Variovorax paradoxus EPS: one gene and its partner. The protein of the gene in region 1 interacts with the protein of each later gene in a pairwise test. Links are inferred from orthologs where the notes say so. Each region holds a gene or a part of one and is shown in the gene's direction. Other genes may lie near its edges. The genes, in order: nuoG and VARPA_RS25870.

Region 1 (7,791 bases):
CAGCGGCAGCGCGAACTTTCTCTCGCGCACCACGGCTGTGCTGGCTGCGGTGTTCTTCGCATGCACGTTGCTGCTTGCGTACTTCAGCCATGCGCGTCCTGCGGGCGGCGGCAGTCTCCTCGAGCGCGCGGCCGTGGGCACGCCCGCTGCACCTGCCAAGCCGGCATCTGGCGCTGCAGGCGAAATCCCTGGTGCGGGCGCTCCGAGCGCACCTGCATCGGCACCTGCCGCACCCGTTTCGGGCGCCGGTCAGATTCCGAACAAGTAATCCAGTCGTTTTCATGCAGTCGTCCCGAGAAACGGCTGTATTTCAGGGTAAACTCTAAAGCTGTTCAGAAAGCCAAATGCCTTAACCGGTACCTCATGCCATCTGAACAGCAAAAACCGCGGTCGTGGTGAAATTGGTAGACACGCTATCTTGAGGGGGTAGTGGCGAAAGCTGTGCGAGTTCGAGTCTCGCCGACCGCACCAAATCTCATCGGCAGAAAACCTCATCCAGAGGTTCTTCTTGCCGGTGGCAAGCGGTGAAAATTTCTCGATGAACCTCGATTCCTACCTCCCCGTCCTTTTGTTTATTTTGGTCGGAGTCGGCGTAGGCGTCGCCCCCCAGGTCATCGGATACATCCTCGGCCCCAATCGGCCGGACGCTGCGAAGAACGCGCCCTACGAGTGCGGCTTCGAAGCCTTCGAGGATGCGCGCATGAAGTTCGACGTGCGCTATTACCTCGTCGCCATTCTCTTCATCCTGTTCGATCTCGAAATTGCCTTTCTCTTCCCGTGGGCCATTGCGCTCAAGGAGATTGGTGCTGTCGGCTTCTGGGCCATGATGATCTTTCTCGCCATCCTCGTCGTAGGTTTCATCTACGAGTGGAAAAAAGGCGCGCTCGACTGGGAATGACAAGGAAAGCACACGATGGCCATTGAAGGCGTTCTCAAAGAAGGTTTCGTCACCACCACCTACGATTCGGTGGTGAATTGGGCGAAGACCGGATCTCTCTGGCCGATGACCTTCGGCCTCGCATGCTGTGCGGTCGAAATGATGCACGCCGGCGCTGCCCGCTACGACATCGACCGTTTCGGCATGCTGTTCCGTCCCAGCCCGCGCCAGTCCGATCTGATGATCGTGGCCGGCACGCTGTGCAACAAGATGGCGCCGGCACTGCGCAAGGTCTATGACCAGATGCCCGAGCCGCGCTGGGTGCTCTCGATGGGCTCGTGCGCCAATGGCGGTGGTTACTACCATTACAGCTATTCGGTCGTGCGCGGCTGCGACCGCATCGTGCCGGTCGACGTCTATGTTCCGGGTTGTCCGCCCACCGCCGAGGCATTGCTCTACGGCGTGATCCAGTTGCAGCAGAAGATTCGCCGCACCAACACCATTGCCCGCGCCTGAGAGATTGCCGACGATGACTGACTTTGCAATTTCGCCGGAGGTGCTGCGCGCCACCATCACCGAGACGCTTGGCGCCAAGGCCAAGAGTGTCACGCTCGCATTGGGCGAGGTGACTGTCGTGGTGAGCGCCGCCGATTACATCGAAGCCGCCACGCTGTTGCGCGATGCGCCCGGCTGCCGCTTCGAGCAGCTGATCGATCTCTGCGGCATGGATTATTCCGACTACCGCGAAGGCGAGTGGCAAGGCGAGCGCTACGGCGTGGTTTCGCACCTGCTGTCGGTCACGCTCAATCAGCGCGTGCGCCTGAAGGTGTTCGCTCCGAACGAAGACCTGCCCGTGGTCGATTCGCTCCAGCCCGTTTGGAACGCCGCCACCTGGTTCGAGCGCGAAGCATTCGACCTCTACGGCATTGTGTTCGACGGCCATGACGACCTGCGCCGCATCCTGACCGACTACGGCTTCATCGGCCACCCGTTCCGCAAGGACTTCCCGGTGTCGGGTCACGTCGAGATGCGTTACGACGAAGAACAGAAGCGCGTCGTGTACCAGCCGGTATCGATCGAGCCGCGAGAAATCACGCCGCGCGTGATCCGCGAAGACAACTACGGCGGCGGTTTGCACTGATATGGCCGAAATCAAGAACTACACCCTCAACTTCGGCCCCCAGCATCCGGCCGCGCACGGCGTGCTGCGCCTGGTGCTCGAGCTCGACGGCGAAGTGATCCAGCGCGCCGACCCGCACATCGGCCTGCTGCACCGCGCGACAGAGAAGCTTGCCGAATCGCGCACCTTCATCCAGTCGCTGCCCTACATGGACCGCCTCGATTACGTGTCGATGATGTCCAACGAGCACGCCTACTGCCTCGCCATCGAGCGGATGATGGGCTTGGACGTGCCGATCCGTGCGCAATACATCCGCGTGATGTTCGCCGAGATCACCCGCCTCTTGAACCACCTCTTGTGGCTCGGCGCGCACGGTCTGGATTGCGGCGCGATGAACATGCTCATCTACTGCTTCCGCGAGCGTGAAGACCTGTTCGACATGTACGAGGCCGTTTCCGGCGCGCGCATGCACGCGGCTTACTTCCGTCCGGGTGGCGTCTACCGCGACCTGCCGGACGCGATGCCGCAGTACAAGGTCAGCAAGATCAAGAACGCGAAGGCCATCGAGCGCCTGAACGAAAACCGCCAGGGTTCGCTGCTCGACTTCATCGACGACTTCTGCAAGCGCTTCCCGAAGATGGTCGACGAGTACGAGACGCTGCTCACCGACAACCGCATCTGGAAGCAGCGCACCGTGGGCATCGGCGTCGTGACGCCGGAGCGCGCGCTGAACCTGGGCTTCACCGGCCCCATGCTGCGCGGCTCGGGCATCGAATGGGACCTGCGCAAGAAGCAGCCCTACGACGTCTACGACCAGATGCAGTTCGACGTGCCCGTGGGCAAGACCGGCGACTGCTACGACCGCTACCTCGTGCGCGTCGAAGAGATGCGCCAGGCCAACAAGATCATCCAGCAGTGCTCGGCATGGCTGCGCGTGAATCCCGGCCCGGTGATCACCGACAACCACAAGGTCGCCGCGCCCGCGCGCGAATCGATGAAGGCGAACATGGAGGAGCTGATCCACCATTTCAAGCTCTTCACCGAAGGCTTCCACGTACCCGAAGGCGAGGCCTATGCCGCCGTCGAGCATCCGAAGGGCGAGTTCGGCATCTATCTCGTGAGCGACGGCGCCAACAAGCCCTATCGCCTGAAGATCCGCGCCCCTGGTTTCCCGCACCTCGCCGCCCTCGACGAAATGTCGCGCGGTCACATGATCGCCGACGCTGTCGCGGTGATCGGCACGATGGACATCGTGTTCGGCGAAATCGACAGGTGAGAAAGAGCGAATGACGACTTCCTCAACCCATCACCACGATGCGGCCCCTGCGGCCCCGTTGAAGGCTGAAATCCTCGAGCGCTTTGCGCGCGAGGTCGCCAAGTACCCCGAAGCCGGCAAGCAATCCGCCGTGATGGCGTGCCTAGCCATCGTCCAGCAGGACGAGGGCTACATCAGCATGCAGCGCGAGCGCGAGATCGCCGACTACCTCGGCATGGCGCCCATCGCCGTGCACGAGGTGACGACCTTCTACAACATGTACAACCAGCACCCGGTGGGCAAGTTCAAGCTCAACGTGTGCACCAACCTGCCATGCCAACTGCGTGACGGCGTCACCGCGCTCGTGCACCTCGAAAAGAAGCTCGGCATCAAGATGGGCGAGACCACCGGCGATGGCCTGTTCACGCTGCAGCAGAGCGAGTGCCTGGGCGCCTGCGCCGATTCGCCCGTGATGCTGGTCAACGACCGCACCATGTGCAGCTTCATGAGCAACGAGAAGCTCGACCAACTCATCGAAGGCCTGCGCGCTTCGACCAAAGGGGAGACTGCCTGATGTCGCCCGAACAAGTACTCCAGCAGTTCCAGGCAACGGGCGTCCAGACCTGTTTCCATGACCGCCACATCGAGCCGCAGATCTATGCCGGCCTGAACGGCACCAACTGGCGCCTCGCCGACTACGAAGCGCGCGGTGGCTACAAGGCGCTGCGCAAGATCCTCACCGAGGGTCTCACGCCTGACCAGGTGATCGCCGAAGTGAAGGCCTCGGGCTTGCGCGGCCGTGGCGGCGCCGGTTTCCCGACGGGCCTGAAGTGGAGCTTCATGCCCCGCCAGTTCCCGGGCCAGAAGTACCTCGTCTGCAACTCCGACGAAGGCGAGCCGGGCACGTGCAAGGACCGCGACATCCTGCAGTTCAACCCGCACATCGTGATCGAAGGCATGGCCATCGCGGCGTACGCGATGGGCATCAGCGTGGGCTACAACTACATCCACGGCGAGATCTTCCAGAGCTACGACCGCTTCGAGGAAGCCCTCGAAGAAGCGCGCGCCGCCGGCTACCTCGGCGACAAGATCATGGGCAGCACGTACAACTTCCAGTTGCATGCCGCCCACGGCTTTGGCGCCTACATCTGCGGCGAAGAAACCGCGCTGCTCGAATCGCTCGAAGGCAAGAAGGGCCAGCCGCGCTTCAAGCCGCCATTCCCGGCGAGCTTCGGCCTCTACGGCAAGCCGACCACCATCAACAACACCGAGACCTTCGCGGCGGTGCCCTGGATCATCAACAACGGTGGTCCGGCGTATCTCGAATGCGGCAAGCCGAACAACGGCGGCACCAAGATCTATTCGGTGAGCGGTGACGTCGAACTGCCCGGCAACTACGAAGTGCCGATGGGTACGCCGTTCTCCAAGCTGCTGGAGCTGTGCGGCGGTGTTCGCAAGGGCCGCACGCTCAAGGCCGTGATTCCCGGTGGATCGTCGTCCCCGGTGCTGCCGGCCGACATCATGATGGCCTGCACCATGGACTACGACTCCATAGCCAAGGCCGGCTCCATGCTGGGCTCGGGCGCGGTGATCGTCATGGACGACAGCCGCTCGATGGTCGAATCGCTCAAGCGCCTTTCGTACTTCTACATGCACGAATCCTGCGGCCAGTGCACGCCGTGCCGCGAAGGCACGGGCTGGCTCTACCGCGTGGTGGACCGCATCCATAACGGGCAGGGCAGGGCGACCGACATGGACCTGCTCAATTCCGTCGCAGACAACATCCAGGGCCGCACCATCTGCGCCCTCGGCGATGCAGCGGCAATGCCGGTGCGCGCCATGATCAAGCACTTCCGTCACGAGTTCGAGGCCTTGATTCCGGGCTACGTCCCGAAAGCGCCCGTTCAGGCCTGAGCCCCGAGAAATACATATATGGTTGAAATCGAACTCGACGGCAAGAAGGTCGACGTGACCGAAGGCAGCATGATCATGCATGCGGCCGACAAGGCAGGCACGTACATCCCGCACTTCTGCTATCACAAGAAACTCAGCATCGCGGCCAACTGCCGCATGTGCCTGGTCGACGTGGAAAAGGCGCCCAAGCCGATGCCGGCCTGCGCCACGCCCGTCACGCAGGGCATGATCGTTCGCACCAAGAGCGAGAAGGCCATCAAGGCGCAGCAGTCCGTCATGGAGTTCCTCCTGATCAACCACCCGCTGGATTGCCCGATCTGCGACCAGGGCGGCGAGTGCCAACTGCAAGACTTGGCCGTCGGCTATGGCGGTTCTTCCTCGCGCTACGAAGAAGAAAAGCGCGTCGTCTTCCACAAGGACGTCGGCCCGCTGATCAGCATGGAAGAGATGAGCCGCTGCATCCATTGCACGCGCTGCGTCCGCTTCGGCCAGGAAGTGGCCGGCGTGATGGAACTCGGCATGACCCAGCGCGGCGAACACTCCGAAATCGAGACCTTCCTCGGCGACTCGGTCGACTCGGAACTGTCGGGCAACATGATCGACATCTGCCCGGTCGGCGCGCTCACGAGCAAGCCGTTCCGCTACAGCGCCCGTACCTGGGAACTGTCGCGCCGCAAGTCGGTGAGCCCGCACGATTCGACCGGCTCGAACCTGATCGTCCAGGTCAAGAACAACCGCGTGATGCGCGTGGTGCCGCTCGAGAACGAAGACGTCAACGAATGCTGGATCGCCGACCGCGACCGCTTCTCGTACGAAGCCCTCAACGGCCCGGAACGCCTGACGCAACCCATGCTCAAGCAGGGCGGCCAATGGCAGCAGGTCGACTGGCAGACCGCGCTCGAATACGTGGCCAATGGCCTGAAGCAGATCAAGACCGACCACGGTGCGCAAAGCATCGGCACGCTGGTCAGCCCGCACAGCACGCTCGAAGAACTGCAGCTCGCCGCCATGCTCACGCGTGAAATGGGCAGCGACAACATCGACTATCGCCTCCGCAACGCCGAATTCACGGCGTTCGAAGGCGTGCGTTGGCTCGGCACCTCGATTGCCTCGCTCACGCAAGTGCAGCGCGCGCTGGTCGTCGGTTCGAACTTGCGCAAGGAACACCCGCTGTTCGCGCAGCGCATCCGCCAGGCCGTGCGCAAGGGCGCTGCGCTGTCGGTGATCACATCGTCCGGCCTCATGGCCGATCGCGATGCCTGGGCCATCAATGTGGCGCAGTCAACCATCGTCGAAGCGGACCAATGGATCGAAGCACTGGCCGCGGTTGCCGCCGCCATTGGCAAGACCAACGGCGTTGCCGCACCGCTCGCACCGAAGAACGAGCCTGATGCTGCCGCACAAGCCATCGCAGCCTCGCTGCTGGGCGGCGAACGCAAGGCCATCCTGCTCGGCAACGCCGCCGCCCACCACGCGCAAGCCAGCAGCCTGCTGGCCCTCGCGAACTGGATCGGCGCGCAGACCGGCGCGACCGTCGGCTACCTGACCGAAGCCGCCAACACGGTGGGCGCGCAGCTCGTCGGCGCCTTCCCGAAGAACGGCGGCCTCGATGCCGGCCGCATGCTCGCCGCCGGCTCCGGCCTCAAGGCCGTGCTGCTGCTGAACACCGAGCCGGTGTTCGATTCGGCTGCCGGCGCTGCCGCCGCCGATGTCATCGGCAACGCGCAGATGGTCGTCACGCTGAGCCCCTTCAAGGCCAACCTCGAATTCAGCGATGTGCTGCTGCCGATCGCCCCGTTCACCGAAACCCCCGGCACCTTCGTCAATGCCGAAGGCCGCCTGCAAAGTTTCCATGCCGTCGTGAAGCCGCAAGGCGAAGCGCGTCCGGCGTGGAAGGTGATGCGCGTGCTGGCGAACCTGCTGGGCCTGCCCGGCTTCGCGTTCGAATCGACCGCTGAAGTGCTCAAGACGGTGCAGGCGTTGGAGGAGGGCGGTACCGTACCGGCCAGCGCCCTGAACAACGCAACGGCCGCCAGCGCCGTCGCCTCCAATGGCGCTGCGCCGGCACCGGTGGTCGCGAGCATCTATCAGCTCGACTCCATCGTGCGCCGCGCCCCGTCGCTGCAACTGACGGCCGATGCGCGCAACGCATCGACCGCACCGGTCGCATCGGGTCAAGCCGAGGAGGCATTGGCATGATCGACGCGATTCATGGCTTCGGCCAGGGGCTGATCGCCGCAGGCTGGTGGACGGCCTTGGCATGGCCCGTGATCTGGACGCTGATCAAGATCATCGTGGTCGTGATCCCGCTGATGGGCGCCGTGGCGTACCTCACGCTGTGGGAACGCAAGGCCATCGGCTTCACGCAGATCCGCATCGGCCCCAACCGCATCGGACCGCTGGGTCTTCTCCAGCCGATCGCCGACGCGCTCAAGCTGATGACCAAGGAAATCATCATTCCGACGGTCGCCAACAAGGGTCTGTTCCTGCTCGGCCCGATCATGACCATCATGCCGGCGCTCGCCGCATGGGCCGTGATTCCCTTCGGCCCCGACGTGGCGCTGGCCAATATCAACGCAGGCCTGTTGTTCGTGATGGCCATCACCTCGCTCGAGGTGTACGGCG
Region 2 (7,555 bases), 1.3 Mb from region 1 along the record:
GCAATTTTAGGGTTTACCCTAGACGATCGCAAACGCTGATTTCGCGTTTCTTGACCTAGGTCAATTTTTCTCCCGATGGATGTGGGGTGCAAGCGTGCACTGAGGCCTTTGTTCGGGCCTTGTCCGGAGCGGGTGCACAGGCCACCGGGTACTCCCCTCCGCGAATGTCCCCCGCTTCGCTCCTCCTTTATTTCGCTGCGGGGAGCACCCGATGCCCTGCGCACTTGGGCACGCTGCTGGCATATCGCTGATCAACGACCGCTCTGAAAACGATCACGCCGATGGGGTGCCTTGCGCAGCGAAATCAAGGAGGAGGGGCGAAGCCCCGGGGGACATTCGCGGAGCAAGGTACCCCGTCGGCGTGATCGCCGCCCTGAATAACAGCGCCAAGAACAACAGCGCAGCATCACCAAGCCCTTCCAAAAACGAAGCCAAGTGCTAGGGATATCTCGGGGGTCTCAACAACTCGCGATTCGTGTGAACTTGACTGCGGTCAAGAGTTTTTGAGTCGTGCAGTCCGACAGTCATCCACGCGCAAAAACAAGTGATTCATTTCCGTTTTTCACTCGACTGATTGCGTCGTCTTTCCCGAGACCGTCGGACTCATCAAAACATTAAGGACAACTCCATGACTCGGCCAACCACCACGATTGCGGGTTCCAACCCCGCGATGTATCCACCTTCGGATTCCACCTACGCCGTCACCGCCAAGCGGTCCGAAGCGTATCGATGGGGACAGTTGCTGATCGGCATCGTCTGCATGGCGATGATCGCGAACCTGCAGTACGGCTGGACCCTCTTCGTCAACCCCATCGCTGAAAAGCACGGCTGGAGCCGCGCCGCCATCCAGGTGGCCTTCACCATCTTCGTGCTCACCGAAACCTGGCTCGTGCCCATCGAGGGCTATCTGGTCGACCGCTTCGGCCCACGCCCCGTGGTGCTCGTGGGCGGCGTGCTCTGCGGCCTTGGGTGGGTGATGAATTCGTTCGCTGCGTCGCTGCCGATGCTCTACGTTGCGGCGGCCGTCGGCGGTATCGGCGCGGGCGCGGTGTACGGCACCTGCGTGGGCAATGCGCTCAAGTGGTTTCCCGATCGTCGCGGGCTTGCAGCGGGCATGACCGCCGCGGGCTTCGGTGCCGGCTCGGCCCTCACGATCATCCCGATCTCCGTGATGATCAAGACCAGCGGCTACGAGTCTGCGTTTCTCTATTTTGGGATCGGTCAGGGCGTGATCGTCTTCGCCCTGGCCTGGTTGCTCACCCGTGCACCCGATCACGTGAAGGCGGCGTCGAGCCGCGGCAACGTGCAGCAGTCGCAGCGCGACTACGCACCGTCGGAGGTACTGCGTTCGCCCATCTTCTGGGTGATGTACGCGATGTTCGTGATGGTGGCGGCCGGCGGCCTCATGGCCACCGCGCAGCTCGCGCCCATTGCGCAGGACTTCAAGATCATGGACGTGCCGGTCAACATCATGGGCCTGGTGCTGCCCGCGCTGACCTTCGCGCTCGCCATCGACCGCGTGCTCAACGGCCTGACGCGGCCCTTCTTCGGCTGGGTCTCCGACAAGATCGGCCGCGAGCAGACGATGTTCGTCGCCTTCGCGCTCGAAGCGGTCGGCATCCTGGCGCTGTACCACTACGGACAGAACCCCATCCTCTTCGTGCTGCTGACCGGCATGGTGTTCTTCGCCTGGGGCGAGATCTACAGCCTGTTCCCATCGACCTGCGCCGACACCTTCGGCTCCAAGTACGCCGCGTCGAACGCCGGCATGCTCTACACCGCGAAGGGCACGGCCTCGCTGCTGGTGCCGCTCTCCAGCGTGCTCGCCGCATCCACCGGCAGCTGGCATGCGGTGTTCATCGTCGCGAGCGCAGTGAATGCCGCGGCCGCGCTGATGGCCTGGTTCGTGTTGCGTCCGATGCGCCGCAAGCACATCGAGGCCAGCCGCCAGGCGTCCTGATTCCATTGTTCTTTCAGTCAGCGAAGGCCGATGCGCGAGGCGCGCGAGCGCAGCACGTCGGCCCGCCACGGGTCGGTGGCTTCGAGGGTGTCGGCCGCGACCTGCAAGGCGCGCATCTGCTCCACGTCCTCGATGAGCTTGCGGGGGCTGAGCAAGGCCTCCACGAGCATGAAGGCCTCGTCGGCGAGGCCCCGGAGCGCATCGGCAAGGCGCTCGGCGCCCTTCGCCTGTACGGAGTGACCAAGGGTCGGCATGAGTGGCTCCCGGTTGCATTGAAGGTTGAAGGTTGAACGCCTTCATCTTCTGCCCGGTCACCGCCCAAGTAAAACGAGATTAATTGCCAGTTGAATGCAAAAATAATGCATTCAACGAGGGCGCCTCGATGGACATCAACCTGGCCCGCACCTTTCTCGCGATCGTCGAGACGCGCAGCTTCCAGCGCGCCGCGGAGCGCCTGCATGTGACGCAGACCTCGGTGAGCGCACGCGTGCGAACGCTCGAAGAACTGCTGCGCCGCAAGCTCTTCGTGCGCAACAAGGCCGGTGCCGCCCTCACGCGCGCGGGCGAACAATTTCTTCCTCATGCGACGACGCTCGTGCAGGTGTGGGAGCGGGCGCGCCACCAGGTGGCGGTGCCCGATGGCAGCCAGGCGGTGCTCGCGGCCGGTTGCGAGATCAGCCTGTGGGACCCGCTGCTGCTGCGCTGGCTGCTGTGGCTGCGCCAGACCGCGCCGCAGCTCGCGGTTCGCACCGAGGTCGGCTTTCCGCACGACCTGCTCGACAAGGTGGCGGCGGGCGTGCTTGATATCGCCATCGTCTATGCCCCGCAGCAGCGGCCGGGGCTGCGCGTGGAATTGCTCATCGAAGAAAAGCTCGTGATGGTCACGACCGCCAAGCGCCCGCGCGTGCCGCGGCCGGCGGACTACGTGTACGTCGACTGGGGCCCGGAGTTCGCGGCGCAGCACGGCCTTGCGTTTCCCGAACTCTCCAACGCGGCGGTGAAGGCAGGGCTCGGGCCGCTCGGCCGCGAGTACCTGCTGGCCGCGGGTGGCACCGGCTACTTCCGGCTCGACGTGGTGCGCGCGCATCTCGAATCGGGGCATCTGCGGCGCGTGCCCAACACGCCGGAGTTTCTCTACCCCGCGTACGCGGTCTACGCGGTGGGCGCCGATCCGGCCATCGTCGGGCCGGCGCTCGCGGGTTTGCGCGAGGTCTCTGCCGGCGGCGCCCGGCCCCTTGTTTCCGGGAAATTGACCTGAGTCAAGGCCATTGCCTTCTTATTCCCTGACAGTGCCCCCACAGCGGGAAACCACGGTTTTCCTGGGACGCGGCCTCCGAGCCGGGATGCAAGGTCACGATGAATAAGAAACCGCCAAGGAGCGCCGCATGAACGAAGTGGGCCGACACGCCACGATGAGCGAATCCGATGAACTGGCCGCGGTGCGCCAGGTGCTGCAGGAGCGCGCCGAAGAACCGGGGGCCTTGCTCCCGATCCTTCACGACGTGCAGGACGCGCTGGGCTACATCCCGCCGCACACCGTGACGACGATCGCCGAGGGCGTGAACCTCTCGCGCGCCGAAGTGCATGGCGTCATCACCTACTACCACCACTTTCGCTCCGCACCCGCGGCGCGCCACGTGATCCAGATCTGCCGGGCCGAGGCCTGCCAGTCGATGGGTGCCGATGCGCTCTTGGCCCACGCGGAACTGCGGCTGGGCTGCAGCGCACATGGCCATTCGAAGGACGGCAACTTCACGCTGGAGCCGGCCTTCTGTCTGGGCCTGTGCGCGTCGTCGCCCGCGATGACGATCAACGAAGAACCGCACGCGCGCATGACGACGCGTTCGTTCGATGCGCTGGTGGCGCAATACGGAAGCTGCGCATGAGCCTCACCATCTATGTCCCGCGCGACTCGGCCGCACTGGCGGTCGGCGCTGAGCGCGTGGCCGAGCGCATCGCACAAGAGGCCGCCATTCGCGGCGTGTCTTTCGGCATGGTGCGCAACGGCTCGCGCGGTCTCTTCTGGCTGGAGCCGATGGTCGAGGTGAGCACGCCCGCCGGTCGCGTGGCCTATGGCCCCGTGACCATCGACGACGTGGCCGACCTGTTCGACGCCGGCTTCGCCGAAGGCGCGCAGACGCACCCGCTCTCGCTCGGCCTGACCGACGAGATTCCGTACCTGAAGAAGCAGGAGCGCCTGACCTTTGCACGCATGGGCATCACCGATCCGGTGTCGGTTGCCGACTACGAAGCGCACGAAGGCTATGCGGGCCTGCGCCGTGCACTGGGCCTCAAGCCCGAGGAAGTGGTGCAGCAGGTGCTCGACTCCGGCCTGCGCGGCCGCGGCGGCGCAGCCTTTCCGGCGGGCATCAAGTGGAAGACGGTGATGGCCACGCCGGCCGCGCAGAAGTACATCGTCTGCAATGCCGACGAAGGCGACTCGGGCACTTTCTCCGACCGCATGACGATGGAGGGTGACCCGCTCATGCTCGTCGAGGGCATGACCATCGCGGGCATCGCGACCGGCGCGACCAAGGGTTATGTCTACATCCGCTCCGAATACCCGCACGCCATCGCGACGATGAACGAGGCGATCCGCGCGGCCGAGACTGCCGGGTTCCTGGGCGACAACATCCTCGGCTCGGGCCGGACCTTCTGGCTCGAAGTGCGCAAGGGCGCGGGCTCGTATGTATGCGGCGAAGAAACCGCGCTGCTCGAAAGCCTGGAAGGCAAGCGCGGCATCGTGCGCGCCAAGCCGCCGCTGCCGGCCATCACCGGCCTCTTCGGGCAGCCGACGCTCATCAACAACGTGATCACGCTCGCGAGCGTGCCGCTGATCCTTGCGCGCGGTGCCGAGCACTACCGCGACTTCGGCGTGGGCCGTTCGCGCGGCACGCTGCCGATGCAGCTGGCCGGCAACATCAAGCACGGCGGGCTGGTGGAGAAGGCCTTCGGCGTCACGCTGCGGGAGCTGCTGTACGACTATGGCGGCGGCTCCGCCTCGGGCCGGCCGATCAAGGCGGTGCAGGTCGGCGGGCCACTCGGTGCGTACCTTCCCGAATCGCAATGGGACCTGCCGCTCGACTACGAGGCCTACGCGGCCGTGGGCGGCACCGTGGGCCACGGCGGCATCGTGGTGCACGACGACACGGCGGACCTCTCGAAGCTCGCGCGCTATGCGATGGAGTTCTGCGCCATCGAATCGTGCGGCAAGTGCACGCCGTGCCGCATCGGATCGACGCGCGGCGTCGAGGTGATCGACAAGATCCGCGCGGACAACAAGCGCGTGGAGCACGTCATCCTGCTGCGCGACCTGTGCAACACCATGGTCCACGGTTCGCTGTGCGCCATGGGCGGCATGACGCCGTTCCCGGTGCTGTCCGCACTCGACCATTTCCCACAGGACTTCGGTCTGGTGGTTCCCGATCGCAAGGCTGCTTGAGCGCGTCGCTCGCACCGCACCGCACAAGCAGCAGGAGACAAGAACACATGCTCGACCATCTGAAAGAAATCGACTACGGCACCCCCAAGCGCGAATCGACGCGCGAAGTGACGCTGGAGATCGACGGCAACGAAGTCACCGTGCCCGCGGGCACCTCGCTGATGCGCGCGGCGGTGGATGCCGGCATCAACGTGCCCAAGCTCTGCGCCACCGACAGCCTGGAGCCCTTCGGCTCGTGCCGCCTGTGCCTGGTCGAGATCGAGGGCCGCAAGGGCTTTCCGGCCTCGTGCACCACACCGGCCGAAGCCGGCATGAAGGTGCGCACGCAAACGCCCAAGCTGCAGGACCTGCGCAAGGGCGTGATGGAGCTCTATATCTCCGACCATCCGCTCGACTGCCTTACCTGCTCGGCCAACGGCAACTGCGAGCTGCAGGACATGGCGGGCGTCACGGGCCTGCGCAACGTGCGCTACGGCTTCGACGGCGCGAACCACCTGAAGGACCAGAAGGACGAGTCGAACCCGTACTTCACCTACGACCCTTCGAAGTGCATCGTGTGCAACCGGTGCGTGCGCGCCTGCGAGGAAACGCAGGGCACCTTCGCGCTGACCATCAGCGGCCGCGGCTTCGAGTCGCGCGTGTCGCCGGGCCAGGACGAAGCCTTCATGGAATCGGAGTGCGTGAGCTGCGGCGCCTGCGTCGAAGCCTGCCCGACAGCCACCTTGCAAGAGAAGTCGGTCATCTGGCTCGGCCAGCCCGAGCACAGCATCATCACCACCTGCGCCTACTGCGGCGTGGGTTGCGCCTTCAAGGCCGAGATGAAGGGCAACGAGGTCGTGCGCATGACGCCGTGGAAAGACGGCAAGGCCAACGAAGGCCACTCCTGCGTGAAGGGCCGCTTCGCCTGGGGCTATGCGACCCACCAGGACCGCATGCTCAAGCCGATGATCCGCAAGAACATCAGCGACCCGTGGCAAGAGGTGAGCTGGGACACCGCGCTCAACTACGCTGCCGGCGAATTCAAGCGCCTGCAGGCCAAGTACGGCAAGGATTCGATCGGCGGCATCACGTCGTCGCGCTGCACGAATGAAGAAACCTACCTCGTGCAGAAGCTGGTGCGTGCGGCCTTCGGCAACAACAACGTCGACACCTGCGCCCGCGTGTGCCACTCGCCCACGGGCTATGGTCTGAAGCAGACGCTCGGTGAATCGGCCGGCACGCAGACCTTCAAGTCGGTGGAGAAGGCCGACGTGATCATGGTGATCGGCGCCAATCCGACCGATGGCCACCCGGTGTTCGCCTCGCGCATGAAGAAGCGCTTGCGCGAAGGCGCCAAGCTGATCGTGGTCGATCCGCGCCGCATCGACATCGTGAAGTCGCCGCACGTGAAGGCCTCGCACCACCTGCAGTTGAAGCCCGGCACCAACGTGGCCGTGGTCACCGCGCTCGCGCACGTGATCGTGACCGAGGGGCTCACGGCCGATGCCTTCATCGCCGAGCGCTGCGACACCGCCTCGTTCGCTGCGTGGAGGGATTTCGTCGCGCAGCCCGAGCAATCGCCCGAGGCCACCGAGAAGGCCACCGGCGTGCCGGCTGCCGAGATGCGCGCCGCGGCCCGCTTGTTCGCGAGCGCCGCCAACGGCGCAATCTTCTACGGCCTCGGCGTGACCGAGCACAGCCAGGGCTCCACCACCGTGATGGGCATTGCCAACCTCGCGATGGCCACCGGCAACGTCGGCCGTGAAGGCGTGGGCGTGAACCCGCTGCGAGGCCAGAACAACGTGCAGGGCGCGTGCGACATGGGCTCGTTCCCGCACGAGCTGCCGGGCTACCGCCATGTATCGGACAGCACCACGCGTGCCTCGTTCGAAGCGGCCTGGGGCGTGACCATCGACCCGGAGCCGGGCCTGCGCATTCCCAACATGTTCGACTCCGCCATCGGCGGCGGCTTCAAGGGCCTGTACTGCGAAGGCGAGGACATCGTGCAGTCGGACCCCAACACGCAGCACGTGGCCGCGGCCATGATGGCGATGGAGTGCGTGGTGGTGCAGGACATGTTCCTCAACGAAACCGCCAAGTACGCGCATGTGTTCCTGCCGGGTTCGTCGTTCCTCGAGAAGGACGGCACCTTCACCAATGCCGAGCGCCGCATC

What was found.
Region 2: the proteins of nuoG (region 1) and VARPA_RS25870 interact in binary tests that used the Escherichia coli proteins (3 or more experiments, as listed by UniProt). The link is inferred for Variovorax paradoxus EPS from one-to-one orthologs.

Annotation. Positions count from the first base shown.
Region 1 is NC_014931.1:4,335,604-4,343,394, reverse strand. The notes cover bases 4,787-7,774. They hold nuoG (NADH-quinone oxidoreductase subunit NuoG), read left to right. Parts: upstream 4,787-5,184; coding sequence 5,185-7,365; downstream 7,366-7,774. Other genes in these bases: nuoH (NADH-quinone oxidoreductase subunit NuoH), read left to right, coding at 7,362-7,774; nuoF (NADH-quinone oxidoreductase subunit NuoF), read left to right, coding at 4,787-5,166. In the rest of the region: preprotein translocase subunit SecG, read left to right, coding at 1-268; VARPA_RS20080 (NADH-quinone oxidoreductase subunit A), read left to right, coding at 539-898; VARPA_RS20075 (NuoB/complex I 20 kDa subunit family protein), read left to right, coding at 914-1,393; VARPA_RS20070 (NADH-quinone oxidoreductase subunit C), read left to right, coding at 1,407-2,018; VARPA_RS20065 (NADH-quinone oxidoreductase subunit D), read left to right, coding at 2,020-3,273; NADH-quinone oxidoreductase subunit NuoE, read left to right, coding at 3,284-3,826; more of nuoF, read left to right, coding at 3,826-4,786; more of nuoH, read left to right, coding at 7,775-7,791. UniProt on the Escherichia coli protein: NDH-1 shuttles electrons from NADH, via FMN and iron-sulfur (Fe-S) centers, to quinones in the respiratory chain. The immediate electron acceptor for the enzyme in this species is believed to be ubiquinone.
Region 2 is NC_014931.1:5,641,168-5,648,722, reverse strand. Bases 2,344-5,095 are described here. They hold VARPA_RS25870 (formate dehydrogenase subunit gamma), read left to right. Parts: upstream 2,344-3,345; coding sequence 3,346-3,846; downstream 3,847-5,095. Other genes in these bases: VARPA_RS25865 (formate dehydrogenase beta subunit), read left to right, coding at 3,843-5,095; VARPA_RS25875 (LysR family transcriptional regulator), read left to right, coding at 2,344-3,218. Outside these bases: oxlT (oxalate/formate MFS antiporter), read left to right, coding at 671-1,960; VARPA_RS25880 (hypothetical protein), read right to left, coding at 1,978-2,214; more of VARPA_RS25875, read left to right, coding at 2,343-2,343; more of VARPA_RS25865, read left to right, coding at 5,096-5,402; fdhF (formate dehydrogenase subunit alpha), read left to right, coding at 5,450-7,555. UniProt on the Escherichia coli protein: NDH-1 shuttles electrons from NADH, via FMN and iron-sulfur (Fe-S) centers, to quinones in the respiratory chain. The immediate electron acceptor for the enzyme in this species is believed to be ubiquinone.